DNA from 3 places in the Priestia sp. 179-F W1.4 NHS genome. Region 2 is predicted to be linked to each of the others. Evidence: predicted binding sites of a transcription regulator. Region 2 holds the regulator's gene; each other region holds the start of a gene.
What was found. Region 2 encodes Rex, which represses fermentation and respiration genes when NADH is low (regulators of the CRP and FNR family bind a similar motif). Its sites were predicted from a motif close to TTGTGAAATATTTCACAA; they were not measured.
Positions count from the first base shown of each region.

Region 1: a site for Rex is predicted at 6,462-6,479, ahead of ACH0CI_RS15510 (cytochrome c oxidase subunit II). Genes of this name have one in related genera too.
Region 3: a site for Rex is predicted at 1,850-1,867, ahead of ACH0CI_RS18825 (anion permease). Genes of this name have one in related genera too.

Region 1 is NZ_JBIQFF010000003.1:48,152-55,826, reverse strand. Features, by position in the region: gene ACH0CI_RS15540 (COX15/CtaA family protein) at 1-552, shown strand, start outside; gene ACH0CI_RS15535 (SDR family oxidoreductase) at 597-1,481, opposite strand; gene ACH0CI_RS15530 (universal stress protein) at 1,823-2,317, opposite strand; gene cyoD (cytochrome o ubiquinol oxidase subunit IV) at 2,468-2,764, opposite strand; gene cyoC (cytochrome o ubiquinol oxidase subunit III) at 2,765-3,364, opposite strand; gene ACH0CI_RS15515 (cbb3-type cytochrome c oxidase subunit I) at 3,366-5,333, opposite strand; gene ACH0CI_RS15510 (cytochrome c oxidase subunit II) at 5,335-6,273, opposite strand; gene ACH0CI_RS15505 (TetR/AcrR family transcriptional regulator) at 6,696-7,589, opposite strand.
Region 2 is NZ_JBIQFF010000019.1:9,708-17,382, forward strand. Features, by position in the region: gene groL (chaperonin GroEL) at 1-281, opposite strand, end outside; gene groES (co-chaperone GroES) at 349-633, opposite strand; gene ACH0CI_RS26600 (CPBP family intramembrane glutamic endopeptidase) at 933-1,661, shown strand; gene ACH0CI_RS26605 (YdiK family protein) at 1,658-1,885, shown strand; gene tatC (twin-arginine translocase subunit TatC) at 1,912-2,667, opposite strand; gene tatA (twin-arginine translocase TatA/TatE family subunit) at 2,683-2,868, opposite strand; gene ACH0CI_RS26620 (redox-sensing transcriptional repressor Rex) at 2,922-3,560, opposite strand; gene ACH0CI_RS26625 (ABC-F family ATP-binding cassette domain-containing protein) at 4,020-5,954, shown strand; gene tsaD (tRNA (adenosine(37)-N6)-threonylcarbamoyltransferase complex transferase subunit TsaD) at 6,210-7,226, opposite strand; gene rimI (ribosomal protein S18-alanine N-acetyltransferase) at 7,223-7,672, opposite strand.
Region 3 is NZ_JBIQFF010000004.1:42,386-50,060, reverse strand. Features, by position in the region: gene ACH0CI_RS18830 (alpha-amylase) at 1-257, shown strand, start outside; gene ACH0CI_RS18825 (anion permease) at 287-1,720, opposite strand; gene ACH0CI_RS18820 (class I SAM-dependent rRNA methyltransferase) at 2,002-3,201, opposite strand; gene ACH0CI_RS18815 (PhoX family protein) at 3,483-5,381, shown strand; gene ACH0CI_RS18810 ((deoxy)nucleoside triphosphate pyrophosphohydrolase) at 5,549-5,944, shown strand; gene ACH0CI_RS18805 (DEAD/DEAH box helicase) at 6,184-7,675, opposite strand, start outside.

The DNA.
Region 1 (7,675 bases), on a different contig from region 2:
GCGCTAGCCTTGCATTTCGGTCTTTCGCTTATTGCGTTTACCGGTGTATTTTCACTTTCAATATTTGTTATTCAAAAGGACCGTTCGGATCATTTTATTAAAGGAGCCGTTACAGGCAAATTTAGATGGCTCGCATGGTTTACGCTTATATTTACCTACTGCGATATTTATTTAGGTGCATATGTGCGTCACAAAGGTGCAAGCTTAGCGTGTACAAGCTTTCCAGCTTGTTATGGCAACACTCTTATTCCAAAGCTATCAGGAACAACAGGCATTCACTTTGCCCACCGATTTGCTGCTCTTGTGCTGTTTGTTCTTATCATTTGGATTATGGTATCTGCTATCAAACAGTATAAAGAAACTCGCCGTGATATTTACTACGCGTCCATCATTGCAGTTGCTTTAACCTTTGCTCAAATATTTAGCGGTATCTTTGTTGTCATGTCTCGTTTAAATGTCTTTGCTACACTGTCTCACTCGGCGTTTATTACAGCTTTATTCGCTACGCTTAGCTACATTTGTGTACAAACTTTAAAAGGTAAAAGACGATAAAACCAAAAAACACGTGCAGTTATGAACTGCACGTGTTTTTTGGTTTAAGCTAGTTCTATTCCGCCTGTAATTCCGTAAACTTGAGCTGTTACGTAGCTTGCATCCGTTGAAGCTAAAAATACGTATACATTTGCTAACTCTACCGGCTGACCAGCACGCTGCAAAGGTGTATCTTGTCCAAAGCCTGGAATAGCGTCGCTTGGCTGCCCTCCAGAAATTTGAAGCGGCGTCCAGATAGGTCCTGGAGCAACGGAGTTAACGCGAACACCTTTTGGAGCTAATTGCTTGGCTAGTCCGCGAGTGAATCCGTTAATGGCAAACTTTGTAGCTGCATAATCTAATAAATTAGGACTTGGGCTATAGCCTTGTACAGAACTTGTGGTAATAATAGAAGCACCTGCCGGTAAATAAGGCAGCGCTGCTTTTACGGTCCAATATAAAGAGAATACATTTACTTCAAAGGTTTTGCGCAGCTGATCCGTTTCTAAATCAGCAAGATCTTCTACTGCCTGCTGTTTACCTGCTACGAGCGCTAAAACGTCTAATCCATCTAATTCTTTATAAGCTTTTTCTACTAGCTCCTTGCAAAAAGATTCTTCGCCTACATCACCAGGTATGAGTACTGCTTTTCTGCCTTCTGCCTCAATAAGCTTTTTTACTTCTTCTGCATCAGTTTGCTCTTGTGGCAAGTAATTAAGCGCAACGTCCGCTCCTTCTCTTGCATAAGCGATAGCTGCTGCTCGGCCAATACCTGAATCCCCACCTGTTACAAGAGCTTTTCTGCCTTTTAATTTACCTGCACCTATGTAACTGTTCTCCCCGCAGTCTGGGATGACGTTCATTTCTTTTTGTACACCAGGCGGTTCTTGATACTGCTTTGGATAGTCTTCATGGAAATATTGAGTTAATGGATTATTTAACTTTGACATATTCGTCACTCCTTTATAAATCAACCTTAACCAACTAAGGAAAAGTTTTCTATATGCTTGTTCTTCCCCTCTTCTTCTTTCATAAACATGTTTGATGTGCTCTACTATCCTCACCTTTCTTTCTGCCATTCCCCTTCAATCAACAGCTGGATACATGAAAACTACATTCACCATCACAATAAAAAAATCCGAACGAGTCACGTTCTCTCTTGAGAACCTTGACTCCTTGTTCGGATCTTCTTTTAACTAAAATACGTTTCCCCCCACTCTTTAAATAAATGAAATGGTGAGAGCTTTGTATTTTGCTGTGCACAACAAGTTTTATTTCTCGTCTGTGTCTGCTACTCTGTTAGTTCTACTTGTAAAGGCTTTGATTCCTCTTCAGCTTCTTTAGGGGTGCGAACGATTAACACATCACATTTGGCATAGCGTAAAATATGCTGAGATACACTTCCGATTAAGATACGCTCTACCGCGTTTAACCCGGTTGCACCGCATACAATTAAATCAACGTGCTTATCGGGAGCAATTTTTTTAGATATTTTTGTTTTAGGAGAACCGTGTTCAATTAAGGTCTCGACTTTCGTTACTCCAGCCTTAATGGCTAGGTTACTATAGTTGGTTAAAAGTTCTTCAGCAAATTTCTCTGCATCTTGAAAGCGTGTATCCGTATAAAATGCATAAGGTGATGGACTTAACGCCTGTATATCGATAACGTGACAAATTATCAAATGAGCGTTATTTTTTTTCGCACTGTTAACTGCTTTTTTGAATGCCCACTCCGCTTCTACAGAACCGTCTACTGCTACGAGGATGTTACGATAAGCCATATTCATCATAATCTCTCCTTTAACATTCATTTATAAAGAACTTTCTTTGCTACACTTTTATTGTACTTCTTGCGCAAGCGAAAGTATGTGATTTTTATCACAAGTTATAGAAATTAATAAAAAATGGAGCCGCGCACATCGTACACGGCTCCATTTTTATTGAACTTGAGAGTTAAAAGTCATTATCCAAACAGATCCTGCTACAATCGTAATAACAAAAACGATTCCAAGTATTAAAGCCATCACATTATAACGAGGCTTCTCTCCGTCTTTAATATGCATAAAGAAAAACAATTGAACGAAAAATTGAAGCACGGCCATTCCTAGAATGCTAGCTAGTAATATATTTTTAGCAAGTACGTGGTTTAATACCAGCAGCAGAGGAATAACGGTTAAAATAATTGAGAAAATAAATCCGGTTGTATAAGCTTTTAACGACCCGTGGTTCTCCATCTACATCACCCCCATTAAATATACAACCGTATAAAGGAAGATCCAGACAGCATCAAGAAAATGCCAGTATAAGCTGATAATCGTCACTTTTCGTTTTGTTATAGAGGTAATTCCGTATCGTTTTAACTGGATTGTAATTGAAATCATCCAAATGATTCCGACAGAGACGTGCAGCCCGTGCGTACTAACCAGCGTGTAGAAAGCCGTAAAAAATGCGCTCGTAGAAATGGTTGCTCCTTCGTGAACCATAGTTTGAAATTCATGAATTTCAAGGCCAACAAAGCATATACCTAAAAGCAGAGTTACGATTAGCCAGCCAATTAAAGGCTTTATTTTTCCTTTGTGCATGCTTAATACAGCCAATCCGCTCGTAAAGCTGCTCGTTAATAAGATAAACGTTTCAGAAACAAATCCTGGAACTTCAAAAAATTCCTTTCCCGTAAGGCCTCCCGCAGTATGATTAACAAGAACGGCATACGTAGCAAATAATGCTCCAAATAAGATGCAGTCCGTTACGAGGAAAAGCCAAAAACCCATAACTTTGATTTCTTCATCATGTTCATGATGATGTTCTTCGTGGTGCGCTGTCGCATATGCCATGTTATCCGACCCTCCCTACTGAATCTTCTGTATGTTGAATTTCATCCACGGGAATATAATAGTCCGAGTTGTATTGAAAAGAACGAGCTAGTAAACAAGCTCCTACTCCTGTCAAACCGAATATCGCCACCCATACCCAGTGGAACGTTAAGCCAAAACCAGCAATGAACCAGAAAATCGACATGATAAATGGAATACCTGAATTCTTAGGCATATGAATTGGAGAAAAAGCCGCTGTTTCCTTCGCTTTTTTCTTTTTTCTTTCTTCTTTTATCGTCCACCACGCATCTTGCCCCGTTACTGTTGGAATCACTGCAAAATTGTAGTGCGGCGGAGGTGAAGGGATGGACCATTCTAATGTACGTCCATTCCATGGATCTCCTGTTACATCTCGTTCTCCGTACTTAATGCCATGAAGAATCTGCCATGCTTGAAAGATAAACCCTATGCCCATAAAGAAGGCTCCCACTGTAGAGATAACGTTCAGCGGTCCCCACCCCATGTCAAAATCGTACGTATAAATACGGCGCGTCATTCCCATAAACCCTAGTGCATATTGAGGCATGAAGCATACATAAAAACCAATATTCCACGTCCAAAATGCCCATTTGCCAAGACGGTCATTTAGTTTAAAGCCAAACATTTTTGGCCACCAATAGTACAAACCTGCAAAGAAGCCGAATACAACGCCTCCGATTAACACTTGGTGAAAGTGTGCAACTAAAAAGTAGCTATTATGATACTGATAGTCTGCGGGAGCTGCTGAAAGCATAACACCCGTTGCTCCTCCCACAACAAAGCACGGGATAAAAGCAATTGTCCATAGCATCGGCTGGGTCATTTGAATACGGCCGCGGAACATTGTAAATAACCAGTTGAACACTTTAACACCCGTTGGAATCCCGATGGCCATCGTGGTAATAGCAAAAAATACATTTACATTAGCACCTGCACCCATCGTAAAGAAATGATGCACCCACGTGAAATACGATAGAACGCTAATAATCATCATTGAAAAAACCATAGATTTATAGCCAAATATCTTCTTTTGAGAAAACGTTGCAACAATTTCAGAAAAAATGCCGAATGCCGGAAGCACAACAATATACACTTCAGGATGTCCCCACATCCAAATTAAGTTAATGTACATCATCGGATTTCCACCGCCGGTCATGGTAAACAAGTGTCCGTCAAAGAAGCGGTCGATAAACAATAAAGCAAGCGTTACGGTTAATACAGGAAACGCGAAAATGATAATAATACAGCTTGCTAGAACAGACCACGTGAATAGCGGCATATGCATAAGTTTCATGCCAGGAGCACGCATTTTTAAAATGGTCATAATAAAATTAATTCCAGAAGCCAAGCTGCCAATACCTGATATTTGAATGCCCCAAATATAAAAATCTTGACCTGGTCCAGGACTGAACTGCATGCCAGAAAGCGGCGGATAACTCAACCACCCTGCATCTGGCGATCCTCCGATTACAAACGACAAATTGAAAAGCATGGCGCCAAAGAAAAATAGCCAAAAGCTTACCGCGTTTAAAAAAGGATAGGCGACATCTCTTGCTCCAATTTGAAGAGGTACAACAATATTAAAGAAAGCAAACATAAGCGGCATTGCCATAAATAGAATCATAATGGTTCCGTGCGTAGTGAAAATTTCGTTGTAATGATTAGAATCTAGAAAATGCCACTGAGGAAATGCTAGCTGCATACGCATCAATAATGCATCTACTCCGCCTCGAAACAGCATTAACAATGAAGAGAGCATATACATGATTCCAATTTTTTTATGATCCACCGTTGTGAGGCACTCACGCCATAGCCACTTCCACTTTTTAAGATACGTAAGAATAAAAATAATACCGGCTAGTGTTAACAATATGGCGACATCGGCTCCGTAAATCATTGGCTCCCCTGTCACAAAAAAATGAGATGAAAAATCTTTTAATTTGTCTAACAACTTAGTTTCCTCCTTCCTGGTGCTCGTGCTGTGTATGTGCTTGTTCATCAGAAGCCACATTCATTGTCTTCATGTCTTCATTTTTCATATGGTGATGCTGACTATAATATTGACCACCGTTTTTAATGACAGTTTCTTGGAACAAACCTTTAGGAATGGTAGAATACGATTTCTCTAAAGAAAGACCTTGTTTTGCGAGACTGTTATAATCAGCTTTTGTTAAAGCTGGTGCTGTTTCTTTTACTTGCCTTACCCACTGATTAAATTCTTTTGTCGATGTAGATTTAACTTTAAAGTTCATATGAGCGAACCCTTCACCCGTAAAATTAGCACCTGAACCAAAATATTCTCCCTTGTGATTAGCTTGTAGCCAAAGCCCCATGGCCATTCCCGGCATTGTATATAATTGTCCTCCTAGCTGGGGTACCCAAAAGGAATTCATAGGTGCATCTGACGTTAGCACGAATTGAACGGGCACATTCTTTGGAATTTCGACATAGTTGACTGTCGCAATATCTTGATCCGGATATTGGAATAACCATTTCCAATCAAGAGACGTTACTTCAATCGTTAGCGGCTTTACATCTTTTTTCGGCGGATCTACTAATTCATAAGTCGTCTTGGCCGTAGCGAAACCTAAAATGCCAATAATAATAATGGGGATGCCCCACCAAATAAATTCAAGACGCTTGCTATCGTCCCAATCTGGTCGATACGGAGCCTTGTTTCCAGGCTTATCACGGTAGCGTAAAACGATATACACAAGCAGACCTAAAACAGGAATAACGACAATTGCGCATAAAATTATGGAAAAAATAATTAACTGGTATTCTTTTTGAGCTACCGCCCCCTGTGGATTTAAAATCAAATAACGACTATCACAGCCTGCTAAAAAAATTGTGATGAATACGGAGAGAATGATTAACTTGCCAATATGCATTGATTTTTGCTTTCTCACCTCAGCTCAGGCTCCCTTCCTTTAAATCTCTGTACATAATAATGGTATATAAACGTTCATATTAGAGATGCATCTCAACAGATCAAAGAGCTAAAAACCTCCTAACATATTGAAGTTTGTCATGACATATTGCTTACTCCTAAAAAATTATCATGTTGTATGTTTAAAAGGTGTGATATTTCTCACACTTGAAGCGATTTTTATTTAGTTTAAATGGCTTTACCATAATTTCGTCACATATTTGGTTAAATGTGGTGTGAAATATCTTTCTCCTAGCGCGTAGATTCCGATAAAAGTAAAAAAGCTCTTCCAGTTCTTATTAACTGGAAGAGCTTTTTGGGAGTAATGAAGTATGGAGCTTTATTTCTTACTAGTTTGTTTGCTTTACTTGCTGAAACATCCAATCAATCATTTTTTGTTAAGAGAGTCACGACTTCCTTATATTCCTCTAGCTCTTTGGTCTGTGCGAGAGTATTGATTTTCTCTAGCGATAAAAGAGAGCTCTGAATGATAAACGTGCGAGGCTCCTTATCATTTTGCAGTAATTCATCCGATATAAACGTAACAAATTCTAGACTTCTCTTTCGTTCCTCTTCATTTGTTAGTTTATTTTCAATCACCCGTTTTAACTTCGCAGTTACACGCGTCAGATCTGTCGAAAAATGACTTTCTGTTTTCTTATTAAATATCGCAGAGTAAACGGAAGGGTTAAATAACTGTTCTTTTTGTTCTGCTACTTCGATTATGATTTCCTCTGTACGCTTCATGCAATAACGGACAATTTGTTCAATAGGTAATGGATAGTCCAGCGCTTTGTTCATTTTAAACATATTGTTAAGCATTCCTTCTAGCAGCACAGCTCCATCAAATAAATAAGGAGAAGTCTTAGACGGAAAAATCTGCTGAAAACGTTCATATATCCAGTTGAATGTTGCAGCTTTTAATTCCTCTATATAATGAAATGTTTTAACTTCATTTAAAACGAGTGTACTTTCAATCATTTCAGGAATTTTGTTTTGCTCTGCAAAGTTCAGCATAAAGATCAGCTGTTCTTGAAATCCCTTCTGATTATCCCCTCTATATTCAATGGCTACTTTTTCTCTTTGTAGAATAAGCGATTCTTGCAGAGACGAAAGTAATGAGAGAAGCAGTTCGCTTTTAGATGAGAAATATTTATAAAATGTTCCTTTTGAAATCCCGCTTCTTTCTAATATATCTTGTACCGAAGTGTCTACGTATCCTTTTTCCATAAAAAGCTGGTGCGTATGCCCTAAAATATCGAGCTGTTTTTGATTCATTGCTGTTACTCCTCTGTTTACAATTTACTTTTTATTTAGTATAACTTATCTGCCTTTTCCTACTTGAATTTTATCCTTTTTCCTTG
Region 2 (7,675 bases):
AAAACTGTTGCAGTAGTTGTACCGTCACCAGCAACGTCGTTTGTTTTGCTAGCAACTTCGGCTACTAATTTAGCACCCATATTTTCAAATGCGTCTTCTAATTCGATTTCTTTTGCAATTGTTACACCGTCATTTGTAATAAGCGGTGAACCGAATTTCTTTTCCAATACAACGTTACGACCTTTTGGTCCAAGCGTTACTTTTACAGCATTTGCTAATGTATCTACACCACGCAGCATTGCACGACGTGCTTCTTCGCTAAATTTAATGTCTTTTGCCATGTTCTTTGACCTCCTCAAGATGTTCTTAATAATCTATTTTTTACGTATGATAAGTTTGTGGTTAAAATTAGCCGATTACAGCTAAAATATCGCTTTCGCGTAAAATTAAGTATTCAGTACCTTCGTATTTTACTTCAGTACCCGCATATTTTGAGAAGATGATACGATCGCCCGCAGCTACTTCTAAAGCTACACGCTCACCGCTTTCTAATACTCGGCCTGTACCTACAGCAACAATTTTACCCTCTTGTGGCTTTTCTTTTGCACTGTCCGGTAACACGATACCGCTTGCTGTTTTTTCCTCAGATTTTACAAGTTCAATCACTACGCGATCACCTAATGGCTTTAACAAGTGAAACAACCTCCTCAAATAATATGTTTGCATTTTTATTAGCACTCAACCTCAACGAGTGCTAACACAATTATTATATTAAAACAAAGTGGGTTTTTTTTGCAAGTATTAAACAAAAAAAATTTAAAATTTACGACAACTACATATAATAGTCTTAGATTTCGACGATTTTGAGAAATAAAGCATTCTTTTCTCTGTTCAATAATATGTATGTTACAATACGAGCAAGAAGAAATTACTAACTTTACAGTACTTCTTCGACATATATACATAAAAACCTTTTAAAGGAGTATAGAAGATTGGAAAAACGTTATTGGTATGTTATCCTCACCTACATCCTTATGCAGTTTTCAGGAGTTGTTGGTATACCGCTGTTAAAATTAACAGGAATGTTTGATGACTATCCAGTTCGAACAGCGAATGTCATGCTTTTGACTTATTGGACTATCATTAGCTTTATCCTTGGTTTACTTATTGTCTTACTGCTGCTGCGCCGTGACATGTCCATGCGTATAGAACATGCTGGAAAAACGATTGCTGTTGTCTGGTCAGTCCTTGGGGTGTTTCTCGCTATGGCTGGTCAAGCTGTAGCAGGTATGATTGAGCACGCTCTTGGCATTACCCAAGTATCTGAAAACACACAAAATATTGTTAATCTTGTTAAAGCAACGCCGTTCCTTATTGTCGTTACGTCTGTTATTGGACCAATACTAGAAGAGATTATTTTCCGAAAGATTATTTTTGGTTCTCTTCACAAACGATACAATTTCTTTATCTCTGCATTTATTAGTTCCCTTATTTTCGCTGCGGTACACTGGGATTTTAAACATTTACTTGTGTATACAGCTATGGGATTTGTATTTGCATTCCTTTATGCAAGGACGAGACTAATTGTTGTACCTATTATTGCTCATGTTTTGATGAATACAATCGTTATTTTATCTCAAACTATTTTTGCAGATAAAATTATAGAAATGCAAAAACAAGCAGAACAAATGCAGTTCATTTTTGGAGGCATGTTTTTATGAAGAATATCCCTTTAACACGAGGGTTTATTTATATTATTATGGGGATTTTATTCACCTACTTGGCAATTCAAAATGCCCAGGAAACCGTCTGGAATTTCCCCACAATCTTATTTGCACTCGTAGCCGCATTCGATTTCAGGTTTGCGGTTCGCATCTTTATCTTGCACTACAAAATTAAAAAATTGCAGCAGCAATATAAAAATCAAGATGATTCATCCAAATAAAAAAACCACTGTTTCAGTGGTTTTTTTTACATACTAACATCTTCTCTTTCTTGCTCTGCCCTTGCCTTTAACACTTTGCGATACGAAATGCGGGAAATAATGATGCTGATTTCATACAGTATTAAAAGCGGCACTGTCACCATCATGTGCGAGAGCAATTCCGGTGGTGTAATAAGTGCGGCAATAACTAGCAGTACGAAATAGGCATATTTTCGAATTTGAGATAAAAACATAGGCGTTATAATTCCTAAACGCGTCAAAAACATAACGACGACAGGAAGCTGAAACAACAGGCCAAAAGGCAGTGTGAGCTGCATTAAAAAAGAAAAGTATTCATTAATGCCAATCACTTGGTTTACATTCAGCTCATCAGAAACGCGCGTCATAAAATCAACGACAAATGGAAACAACACAAAATAAGAAAAAGAGACACCGCCGATAAAGAGAAAAATGGAAACAGGAATATATCCAAGCGTTACCTTACGCTCTTTTTCATATAAACCAGGACTAATAAATGCCCAAAGTTGATACAGTGCAACAGGAGCTGCAAGTACACAGCCGATAATAACAGCAAATTGCATATAAATCTTAACTGGATCTGTTAACCGAAATGCATTCATCGTTAAATTCTTTGCCTCATCAGCATGCTGTAAATAGACAATAACCTTATCCGCTATAAAAAAGCCGCCAATTGTGGCAATCACAAAGAAAAATAAAACAATTAAAATGCGTTTTCGCAGCTCTCCTATATGATCATATATTGACATTTCTTGTTCGGTCATACTATGATCACCCTTTTACTCTTTGTCATCTACTTGACGCTGTTTATCTTTTTCACGATCTTCTGATGCACCGCTAGCGGCATGCTTAAACTCTCTAAGCGTTTGGCCCACTGATCTTCCTAGCTCCGGTAACCGTTTCGGTCCAAAAATAAGCAGTGCTACAATCGCAATAATAATCCAACTGCCTGCTCCAATCCCCATATTCCCACTCTCCTTATTAATTTAGACTTAAGGAAATCGTAACACAGTCCGCCTTATTCAACAGGATAATTTTTCAAAAAGTAGACGAGCGACTGTAATTCTACAGCAAGATCAATATGATGGAGTCGAATCTCATCCGGTACGTTTAAGCGTGCAGGAGTAAAGTTTAAAATTCCTTTAATTCCGCAACTCACTAAACGATCAGTAATTTGCTGAGCAACAGTGGCAGGAACGGTTAAAATCGCTACTGAGATGTCATCACTCATATAATCTTCCAATTGGTCAAGATGATAAACCGGCACGTCGCCTACTTTCGTACCTACTTTATCTTCTATCACATCAAAAGCGCACTCAATTTTGGTGTTATTATTTTTAATAAAATTATAATTTAAAAAGGCCGTTCCTAGATTCCCTACGCCAATCAGTGCTACTTTCGTTACTTCATCTTGGTCTAACGTTTTACGGAAAAATGTAAGTAAATAATTCACATTGTAGCCGTATCCCTTTTTTCCTAATGCACCAAAGTAAGAAAAGTCCCGACGAATAGTAGCAGAATCCACTTTCACTGCCTCACTTAACTCCGCTGATGACACACGCTGTTTACCAGAAGCATGCAAATTTTTCAAAAAACGATAATAAAGCGGCAATCGCTTAGCCGTTGCTTGTGGTATTTTTAATTGTTCAGTGTTCACGTTGTACCCCCTCAGTTCATGTATGTCATTACTAACATTTTCAAGTCATATTGCATTACCTTTCACAAAGCATCAACCGCTTTGAGGTAGCGCTTCCAATTCTCTCTCTTTTCTCATGTTTTATATATACTCCGCTTCACACCTCGACGGCTTTTGTCTATTCAGCACTCCTTAAAGTCGGTATGTAGAACGAAGCAATTAGCCCTTCAAAGGATCGGTTTGTTAGTCATGACGGATTTTTTTACATCCATCATAGATAAGTTCAGAGATGCACTTATCTCTTATTTTAACATAGTATCCTGTATAAAATGTGCAGGTAAAATCATTTTATTTCATGAATCAAAACATTCGCTTCATCATTTGTCCTTGTCCCTCTACAAATTACAAACGCTTGTAGGAAGAACTTGTAGTTAAAAATATGTTAAAATACACTATGGATATACTACTAGAGGTGAAAAAATGATTATTCTACAATTGAACGGTATTACAAAATACTATGGGGCAGAACCCATTTTATCGAATATAAAGTTAGAAGTACAATCAAAAGACCGCATTGCCCTAGTGGGACGAAACGGTGCTGGTAAATCAACTTTATTAAAAATTATTGCTGAGCAGCTTTCCTATGACAGCGGAGAAATTATTAAACCTAAGGGTGTTTCCATTGATTATATGGGACAAGATACAGTTCTTGAGTCAACACTCTCCATATGGGAAGAAATGATGACTGTCTTTGCTCCATTAAAGAAGATGGAAAAAGAATTACGTACGCTTGAAACGAAGATGGGTGATCCAGACATTTTTAATGATTCAGTTCAATACGAAAAACTAACCAAAGAGTATGATCAGCTTCAAGTAACGTTTAAAGATTTAGGCGGCTATCAGTATGAAGCGGATACACGATCTATTCTTCACGGTTTCCGTTTTTCAAACTTTGACTACAGCACCCCTATTTCCTCCTTAAGCGGTGGACAAAAAACGCGCCTGGCTCTTGCAAAACTGCTTTTAACAAAGCCTGATTTGCTTATTCTGGATGAGCCTACCAACCACTTAGATATTGAAACTTTAGCATGGCTGGAACAGTTTCTGCAAGGGTATGAAGGAGCTATTTTAATCGTTTCACATGATCGTTACTTCCTTGATAAAGTCGTAAATCAAGTGTATGAAGTCGTACAAAAAACAACGGTGAAGTACACGGGCAACTACTCTAAATACCTTGTACAAAAAGCAGAGCGATATGAAAAAGAGTTGCGTCAGTACGAAAAGCAGCAAGATGAAGTCGCAAAGCTGAATGATTTTATTCAGCGAAACATCGCCCGCGCATCGACTACAAAACGTGCGCAAAGCAGACGTAAACAGCTCGATCGAATGGAGTTAATAAATCGACCTAACGAAGGCGAAAAATCAGCTAGTTTTTCGTTTGAAATTGAACGTCAAAGCGGAAATGAAGTCTTAAATCTGGAAGATGTGTCTATCGGATATGATGAACACAACTATGTCGTCCAAGAGGCAAACCTTCGCATTAAAAAAGGGGAAAGCCTTGCATTGGTTGGTCCTAATGGCGTGGGGAAATCAACTTTATTAAAAGGCATTGTGGATAAACTCAGCTTCAAGACTGGAACCATTTCCTTTGGCTCAAATGTAATGGTTGGTTATTACGACCAAGAGCAAGCCAATTTAACGTCTAATAAAACCGTTTTAAATGAACTTTGGGATGACTACCCAGCCAAACCTGAAAAAGAAATCCGTACAGCGCTTGGAAATTTTCTGTTTTCAGGTGATGATGTACTGAAAATCGTTTCCACGCTCAGCGGTGGTGAAAAAGCACGTTTGGCTCTTGCGAAGCTTATGCTTCAAAAAGCTAACTTCTTAATTTTGGATGAACCTACTAACCATCTTGATTTAGATAGCAAACAAGTACTCGAGAATGCGTTAATTGATTACCCAGGGACTCTATTATTTGTTTCACATGACCGTTATTTTATTAATCGTATTGCCAATAAAATAGCAGAGCTATCTCCTGAAGGAGTAGAAGAATTTCTTGGAGATTATGACTATTATGTAGAAAAGAAAGCAGAAATAGAGGAAATCAAAGAATTAGAAAATATAAAAGCAAACGAAGAACGTACGGTAAAAGTAGATAAACAGTCCTATAAACAAGATAAAGAACAAAAGAAATTGATGAGACAGCGAACGCGCCGCATTGAAGAAATTGAAACTAAAGTAAACAAATTAGAAGCCGCCCAAGCGGCGAATGAAGAACTTCTTTGTGACCCTGAAATTTATCAAAATCACGAAGAAGTATCAAGATTAAACGGTGAAAATGAAAAAATTTCTTCACAGTTATCCACATTAATGGAAGAGTGGGAAGAATTACAGCTGCTTCTAGAAGAGTAGCCTATATTTTTGCGTATCTATTCATCCTATTTACTTGTTCATGCGCTTAAGAGCAAGCTTTATCCACTCTGTGAATAAATAGTGGATATCTGTCTGATTTTCATAATTAAAACTTGTTGATAACAGGTCCGTGTACTGAGTGCACGGACTTTTCCACATAATTATCCACAGTCAATTCTAAATTTATTGAATATTGTTGATAAATCATTTTTATCCACAAAAAAAGACGAATGAGAAATAAATCTCATTCGTCACTTACTCTTCCAAGTCCAAACCGGGGTTTGCATTTAATGACATATCTGAACGTTTTCCTTGAGCAAATCGTACGCTTGCTGCTGCTCCAATCATTGCGGCATTATCCGTACATAGAGATAGCGGCGGGATAATAAGCTCAATATTTGATAGGGGTTCAAATGCCTCTTCTAGCGCTGCTCTAAGCCCTTTATTAGCAGCAACTCCTCCTGCTAATAAAACTTGCTTAACGTTATATTCCTTTGCAGCTTTAATCGTTTTAGTTACTAACACATCAATGACACTCGCTTGAAAGCTAGCAGCAAGTGTTTGTGGAAGAATCTCTTCACCTTTTTGCTTCGCATTGTGGACAGTGTTAATAACTGCTGATTTTAATCCACTGAAACTAAAATCATAGGATCCTTCTTCTAGCCAAGCACGCGGCAAATCAATTAATGGCTCTCCTTCATGTGCAAGGCGGTCAATATGAGGTCCGCCTGGATATGGAAGGTTTAACGTGCGAGCTACTTTATCGTAGGCTTCTCCTGCTGCATCATCTCTTGTTTCACCGATCACTTTAAAATGACCGTGACTTTCCATGTATACAAGCTCCGTATGCCCGCCAGATACAACTAGCGATAAGAGCGGGAATTCTAGTTTTTTGATTAGCTGATTTGCATAAATATGTCCTGCAATATGATGAACACCAATTAATGGCTTTTGATGTGCAAATGCTAGCGCTTTGGCTGCATTTACGCCAATAAGAAGTGCTCCCACAAGCCCTGGTCCTTCCGTTACAGCTATTGCATCTATATCTGCAAACGTCAAGTTCGCTTGATTTAAAGTTTCTTCAACTACTACTGTAATTTGTTCTACATGATGACGAGATGCAATTTCCGGTACGACACCGCCAAATCGTTTATGGCTTTCTATTTGAGAGGCCACCACATTGGCTACAATTTCATGACCGTTTCGAATCACAGCTGCTGCTGTCTCATCACAGCTTGTTTCTAATGCTAAAATTAATTGATTTTCATTCATAAATTCACCCACATAACTAATGCATCCTCATTGTTATCAGAATAATAATTCTTACGAATACCTCCAGGTTTAAAACCTAGCTTTTGATACAATGATTGTGCAATATGATTAGATACCCTAACTTCTAATGTCATTGACTTAGCACCTAGTTTTCGAAGAACGTCCATCACGTTGCGCAGCAGCAATTCACCGAGTCCCTTGCCTCGGTAGTCTGGCAATAGCGCAATGTTGGTTACATGTGCTTCGTCAATAACAATCCACGTTCCGCAATAACCAATAATATTTTCCCCTTCTTCCATCACAATGTAAGTTGAAAATTGATTATTGGTTAACTCATTTTGAAATGCTTCTGCACTCCAAGGTGTCGTAAAAGACTTCTCTTCGATTTTCACTACTTGATCAATATCTTTAACTTCCATTAAACGAAACTTAATTGTTAGTTTCATGTT
Region 3 (7,675 bases), on a different contig from region 2:
AAGACGATTATTTTGATCACCCGAATACCATTGGATGGGTAAGGCATGGTGTAGAGGAATTTGAGAAGTCTGGATGCGCTGTGGTGATGTCAAACGGCGAAGACGGCGAAAAGAGAATGTTCGTCGGCGAACACCGAAGCGGACAAACGTGGATCGACTTCACAAATAACCGAGAAGACCAAGTTGTGATTGAAGAAGACGGCTACGGACACTTCCCTGTAAATGGCGGCTCTGTATCCGTTTGGGCTGAAGCATAAAAAAAACAGTGGCCTGCGCCACTGTTTTTTTACCATAGACCTAGCAGTTTCCACCACAAGCCGCCAATTCCAATCCAAATGATAATATGAATAATTGAAATTAAAAAGCCGAGCGACCACCATTTTTGCTGCGTTACATATCCACTACCGAAGAACACCGGTGCCGGTCCACTGCCGTAGTGAGTTAAACAGCCAAATAAATTGCTAAAGAACGCTAAAATTAATGCTGATAGTAACGGAGGCGCACCAGCGGCCACGATGACAGATAAAAATGCTGCGTACATAGCGCTGACGTGAGCCGTGTTACTCGCAAAAAAGTAGTGAGAATAAAAATATGCAATAGCTAGTATAATCAACGCCGTCATCCAAGACATATGACTAACAGTGCCTTTCATCAGATCACTGAACCAAGGAATCATGCCTAGATCATTTAAGAAAGTTGCCATCATAACCAAAACAGCAAACCAGACTAATGTATCCCATGCTCCCTGTTCTTTTTTGATGTCCGACCAGCTTAACACTTGCGTTAAAAGCAGCGCACATAGACCAATAAAAGCAGTTGTTGTTGCATTAATATTTAAATTAGCGCCAAAAATCCACAGCACAAGAAGAAGTAAAAATACGCCAATCATGTACCATTCTTCTTTCTTTAGCGGACCCATTTCATTTAGTTTTTTTGCTGCAATTTCAGATGCTTCCGGCGTTTCTTTTAATTCTGGCGGATACAGCTTATAAATAACGAGCGGAATAACAATTAAACTAATAATTCCAGGTACGATTGCAGCCGCTGCCCATCCAACCCATGAAATAGTCTTTCCTGTAATTTGTTCCGTCATTTTAACAGCAAGAGGATTGGCCGCCATTGCCGTTACGAACATAGCCGATGTAATCATATCGCCTTGAAACGATACTTTTGTTAAGAAAGCACCGACTCTGCGCTCCGTACCGTCTCCAGTTCTCGATCCGTATGTTTCAGATAAAGAACGAATGATTGGAAGAATAATTCCTCCAGCTCGTGCTGTATTAGACGGCATTGCAGGTGATAAAAGTAAATCACTTACGATAAGAGAATACGATAGTCCCAACGTCTTTTTACCGAACAAACGAACAAAGATATAGGCAACCCTTGTTCCTAGACCAGTCTTAATAAAACCTCTAGAAATAAAGAATGCAATAACGATCAACCAAATCGTCGTATTTTGAAAACCGCTGAGTGATTGTTCAAGTGTTAATGTATTAGTTAATACAATAATGGTTAAAGATAAAATAGCTACACTGCCTAATGGCAATGGTTTAATGATAAGACCTACGATAGTAGCCACAAAAATAGCGAATAAGTGCCAAGCCTTCACATCAAGTCCGGAGGGAGGTGTAATAAACCATAAAACAAGTCCGATTGCCAGACAAATTAATAAAGGAATAAACTTCACTTCGCCGGCAGGCTTTTTAGTTGTTTCAGCCATAATCTTTCTCCTTTCATGTTTTTAAATAATAATAGTAGTAGTATGCTCTTTCCCCTTCGTACCCAATACTTGTCCCATTTAAAATAAAATAATTGTAAAAATACGTTTCATAAGGATGATATTGTAAATTTGTGAAGCGTTGAGCATAATTCCTTTATTATTTTATCATACATATTGACAATTTTTATCTTTCACCTTCATTTTATTCCCTTCGAAATAGCTTGTAAGCGTTATTTCATCAGAATAAATAAGCTGCATGAGTTCATCATGCAGCCTTGCATTTAACGATTTACTTTTTGAATAAACACAACTTTGAGATAATCACCTGACTTAAATTCTTTTATTGTTTTAAAATCAGCTGGAAGAGAGAACTGCTCCATCATTTTGTAACGTTCCCCTTTTTCATTAAAAGCTTTTTCAATAAACGAATGAAATCTTTTCATATCAAAATTACTTGCATTCGTCGAAGCTACAATGACACCATTTGGCTTTGTAAGATCAATGGCTTCTTTTAATAAATCTTTGTAGTCTTTTGCCGCGCTGAACGTATGCTTTTTCGATTTAGCAAAGCTCGGCGGATCTAGCACCACAAGATCGAACGTCATATTCTTCTTAACCGCATATTTAAAATACTTAAAAACATCTTCCACAATAATGTCCTGTGCTTCGTGATCAATTCCATTTACACTAAATTGCTCAATTGTTTTTGCCAAGCTGCGATTGGCCAAGTCGACACTTGTTGTTTTCGCAGCTCCTCCAAGAGCGGCCGCCACTGAAAATGCGCCTGTATACGAAAACATGTTTAGAACGGTCTTTCCTTTTGCATATTTATCTCGAATCGTTTTACGGACGTCTCGCTGATCTAAAAAGACCCCAACCATCGCTCCGTCATTTAAATAAACGGCAAAACGAATATCATTTTCTCTTACAATTAAAGGGAATTCACCTTTATTTCCTGTGACAAAATCATCTTCTTCAATATACTGCCCTTTTACGTTGAAACGTTTTTTCTGGTACAGCCCTTTAAAGTTAGGCGCAGATTTTAAAGCTTCAATAACGTATTCTTTAAATTGATAAATTCCTTCACTATACCAGCTCGTGACGTAATATCCGTCATAATAATCAATGATTAAGCCGCCAATTCCGTCACCTTCACTATTAAATACACGAAAAGCAGTTGTATCTTCAGACGCATAAAAATCGTGACGAGAGGTAATAGCTCGCTGAATTTTTCGTACAAAAAACGCCGCGTCAATTTGTTCACTTTTCTTCTTCGTCAGAATCCATCCGTAGCCTTTGTTTTGTTTTCCATAATAGCCTTTGGCTAAGAATTGATTCTTTGGAGTGACTAAGTTAATAATAACGCCTTCTTCTTGCAGTTTATGACCATCAACAAGCGCATCTTTTTCAATGAGTGGATAACCTTTGTTCACTTTTTTAATAAAAGCTTCTTTAGCTATAACTTGTACTTCTTTTCTCATGTGTACACCCTATCTATTTAATTTAGTTCATTCTAGTTTTATCCATTTTACGAGAATAATCTACATTTATCTTAACATAGATAATCGTTGATGTTTCCAGTTAGAAAATAGAAAAGCAGCATGTGCCATAAAGCATCCTCGATTTCATATGTGGATGATCTTTTTACATAAATGTTCAATATTTTTAACAATGACTCAACAAATACAACACTTCTCTTTATATTTCCTCAACAATCCAATGATTTAATAGGTGTATGAATATGATTTGGAGGTTATCAACCATGAAAAAACGAGTATCTCTTGGACTATCTCTCACTCTCTTAGCTTCTAGCGCCGCTTCTGCTTTTGCAGCAGAGCATCATCCAGTTCAACATCCAAAACAAATCAAAAGCGTCGAATTTCAGCCAATGAAAGCACCTACTACGATTGAAAATATGGTTAAAACATATACAGATGCATCTGTAAAAGTAACGTATAAAGATGGAAGTGTGGAACAAACTCCTCTTAACTATAATCAACTCTTTCTTTCAAAAGATAAAATTGTCGACAATAAAGGCGAGTTAATTGCTGCAGGTACACCAATTGACGTAAACGGAGATCCAATTATTGACCGAAGCGTTCCTGATCAGCCATCACCATATGTATCAGATGCGCCGGATTCAAACAGCTTTATCACGATTAACGGGAAATCTTACATTGTGTCACACTATGAATATGACTCAGTTGATAATGCCGGAAATAAAGTATCAGGTCTCCCAGCTTCAATGACGCTTACACAAGTTGACCGAGATGATAAAACAGGAAAACTAACCGTCAACCATGCTAAAAAAATTGATTTTTCTAATGTAAATGGTTTGTGGACGCCGTGTAATGGCTCTACAACGGATTGGGGTACTCACCTCGGTTCAGAAGAATACGAGCCTGATGCACGCGCTTTTGAAGACCCTGCATCTAGCTCTTATAAAGACGTTACGAACTTCGCTAAGCTTTATTTCGGTGACACGTCAAAAGCAAACCCTTACTACTACGGCTGGATTCCAGAAATTTCAGTGGATGAAAGCGGCGATGCGTCTGTCGTAAAACATTACAGCACAGGCCGTTTTTCACATGAAATGATGCAGGTACTTCCAGATAATAAAACCGCTCTTTTTGGAGACGATGGGTCTAATACCATGATGTTTATGTATGTAGCAGATAAGGAAAAAGACTTCTCAGCAGGAACTCTTTATGCCGCAAAGTTTAAACAAACGAGCACAAAAAATGGAGGGAAAGGCGACCTTCAGTGGATTAAGCTTGGCCATGCAACAGACAATGAAGTGAAAACAATAATCGACAAAGGCACAAAATTCAGTGATATTTTTGAAACAGCCGACCAGCCTACAAAAGGATTTAAAGCAGTCAAAACCGCCGCAAGTAAAAAAGTTGAATATTTAAAAGTAAAGCCTGGCATGGAAAAAGCAGCTGCCTTTTTAGAATCACGCAGATACGGTGCGATTCTAGGTGCCACGTCTGAATTCAACAAGATGGAAGGACTAACGGTTAATAAAAAAGACAAAAAAGCGTATATGGCTATTTCTTACCAAAATAGTGCCATACTAAAAGAGCCTGGTGCTGTACAAGATGATATTCAGCTTCCAAAATTAGAGTCTGGTGTGACCTACCAGCTGAACTTAGGCTCGCATCAAAAAGACCAAGCAAAAGGCAAGATTAACAGCCGCTACGTTCCTGCAAGTATGGAAGGGCTACTGATTGGACAAGACCTAGAAAAAGCAGATGCATACGGCAATACAGCGGATCCAAATAAAATTGCCAACCCTGATAACCTTACGTATTCAAATGACTTAAATACACTGTTTATCGGAGAAGACAGCTCACTGCACACAAACAACTTTGTATGGGCCTATAATGTAAAAACAAAAAAACTATCACGCATCCTTTCGGTTCCAGTGGGAGCAGAAGCAACGGGACTTCGTGCAGTAGAAAACATTAAAAACTCTCGCTACGTACTAAGCAACTATCAGCACCCGGGCGAGGACATCAGCGACAAAAATATTACCGCTGTTGATAAAGAAGAGTTAGCTAATGCAATGAAAGAAAGCATTGGCATTCAAGAAACTGGTGGTGTCGGATACATTTCTGGACTGCCTTCTAAGGACGGCGCTCCTTACAAAAAGCATTAATACGTAATGAAACCACGTCTGTTGTGAGTGACAGACGTGGTTTTAGTATGTTTATTTTATGTATTATAGAATAACTCCACTATGATCTATGAACAAATCATCTAGGATATAACCCGCTAATCTCCTATGTTATGATAAAGTAAAAAGCTACTTAAGGAGGATGACTAATGAAGAAAAAAGTAAAAGTCGTTGCCGCAGTAATCGAAAATGAAAAAGAAGAAGTACTTTGTGCCTTGCGCTCCAATAATATGTCACTAGCGAACTTATGGGAATTTCCTGGTGGTAAAGTAGAAGAAGGCGAAGATATTTACTCTGCTTTAGTTAGAGAAATTGAAGAAGAGCTACATTGTAAAGTAAAAACGATTGATTTACATAATGAACACGTACACGAATACGAAACATTTATTATTGAACTTATTGCAATTAAAGCAGAAATCATAGAAGGTACCCCTCAACCAACCGAGCATGCAAAGCTACTTTGGCTAAACAAAGAAAATCTCCTTTCACTTGTTTGGGCTCCTGCAGATATTCCGGCAGTTGAATTATTGGTGAAAGAAAAATGAGGATGGGACATAACGAAATGAATTCCATCTAACGACGAACAAATGGGATACATGAGGTGAATCGCTTGTGACACCGCAGTTGATTTCCGTGCAAGGCTTCGCCTTGCCCTCCAATCAACTTCTAGAAGGAACGAAACAGATAAGATCTACGTTCACCGTAACAAAAAAACGAACTACTAATCAAACAGTTTGATTAATGGTTCGTTTTTTACTTCAACTACACTATTTTTGTCCCGCCTTCATACTTTTTCAGTAAACTCCGTATACAAAAGCTTTGGCACTTCGTGTTCAAGCTCTAAAATAACTGTGATTGGCTTTTCACCATCATACTCAACCGTGTTTCCTTTTCCAATATAGATGAACGGCTCGGTCTTACCGTCAATTTCACGGTATTTTCGTATAAATAAGTGTAGATGAATGCCTCTGTCTTTATTAAAAATAATATTCTTTCCTCGCTCAGACGTCTGTGCCGTACTGTTTGGTGTTTGCCAGTGGAACGTACGCTTATCAATGAACTTGTCCTGATAGTTAATACTTTCTTTAATATCTTCTTCCTTATGAAGATCAATAAATAAAAAGAACTCTGTTTCATTTACTAACAAGCCAGAACCACGGAATGAGCTATGCGTTTTACGATAGTTTGATAACAATGCGGGGTCCATCATGGTATATTGTTCATACAGTTTTAAATGTGGAATTCCATAATCTTCTTTTCCAAACTCTTTTTCATAGCGGAAAATTCCATAATCAATCGCGTCCTTAATGAACTGCTTAAACTGTGTATTATCCAGCACATTGGTAAAGGGCTCTGTTTTTACCGCTTCTTCTCCAGTAAACTCAATTAGCTTGAGCTTTGAACGAAGTTGACCGCTGTCGTAGTAGTCTTGATTTAACACTTCAAATGCGTGTTGTACTGAATCTTCTTCAACGTTATCTACATATTTTAAAACTTCTTGCTTCGCCTGGGACAATGAAATGTGATTGTGATTTAATAAATATTTTAAAATAACAAACTCGTAAACTCTCTTGATTGGCAGCTTGCTAGATAGCTCTTTTAGCGCACTTTCAAAGTCTTTATGCAATAAAAGTGATTTGAGCTGGTCGTCTTTTTCAGTCTTCGCTACAAACTGGAGATACGATTTTTCTTTATTAATAAACTTGATTGGATCTGGTGCTCCGTCAAATGTTAAATAATCCAACAAATAATAAGGAATTCTTCCTTGGTTTAGCTTTTTAAATTCATTGTATTCTTCTTTCAAATATTTCATGGAATTAAAGTTTTCATGATCAATTTGAGCTAAAATGCGATCGCGAGAAATCTCATCCATTTGAATATGCGTTGCCCCTGGAATACTTGGAAACCCTGTTGCGATGGCAACTTTTAAGCTTTCTTTATCGTAATAGCGGCTGCCGTTTAGCGCGAGCGCAATTAAAAAGACTTTGCTATGGTTTCCTATAAAGTCGAGCACTGTTAGAAATGATTTACTCTCATGCTTACGCAAGCCGCGACCTAACTGCTGTATAAATACAATAGGAGAGTTCGTTGGGCGAAGCATTAACACCGAATTTACTGATGGTATGTCGACACCTTCATTAAAAATATCAACAGAAAAAATAACTTCTAGTTCATCGTCCTCGTTTTCTAAACGCTCAATATATGCTTGACGATAAGGAATCGAGTGACTCCCATGTAAAACCTCACTTTTATAGCCTCGCTTATTGAACTCTTCT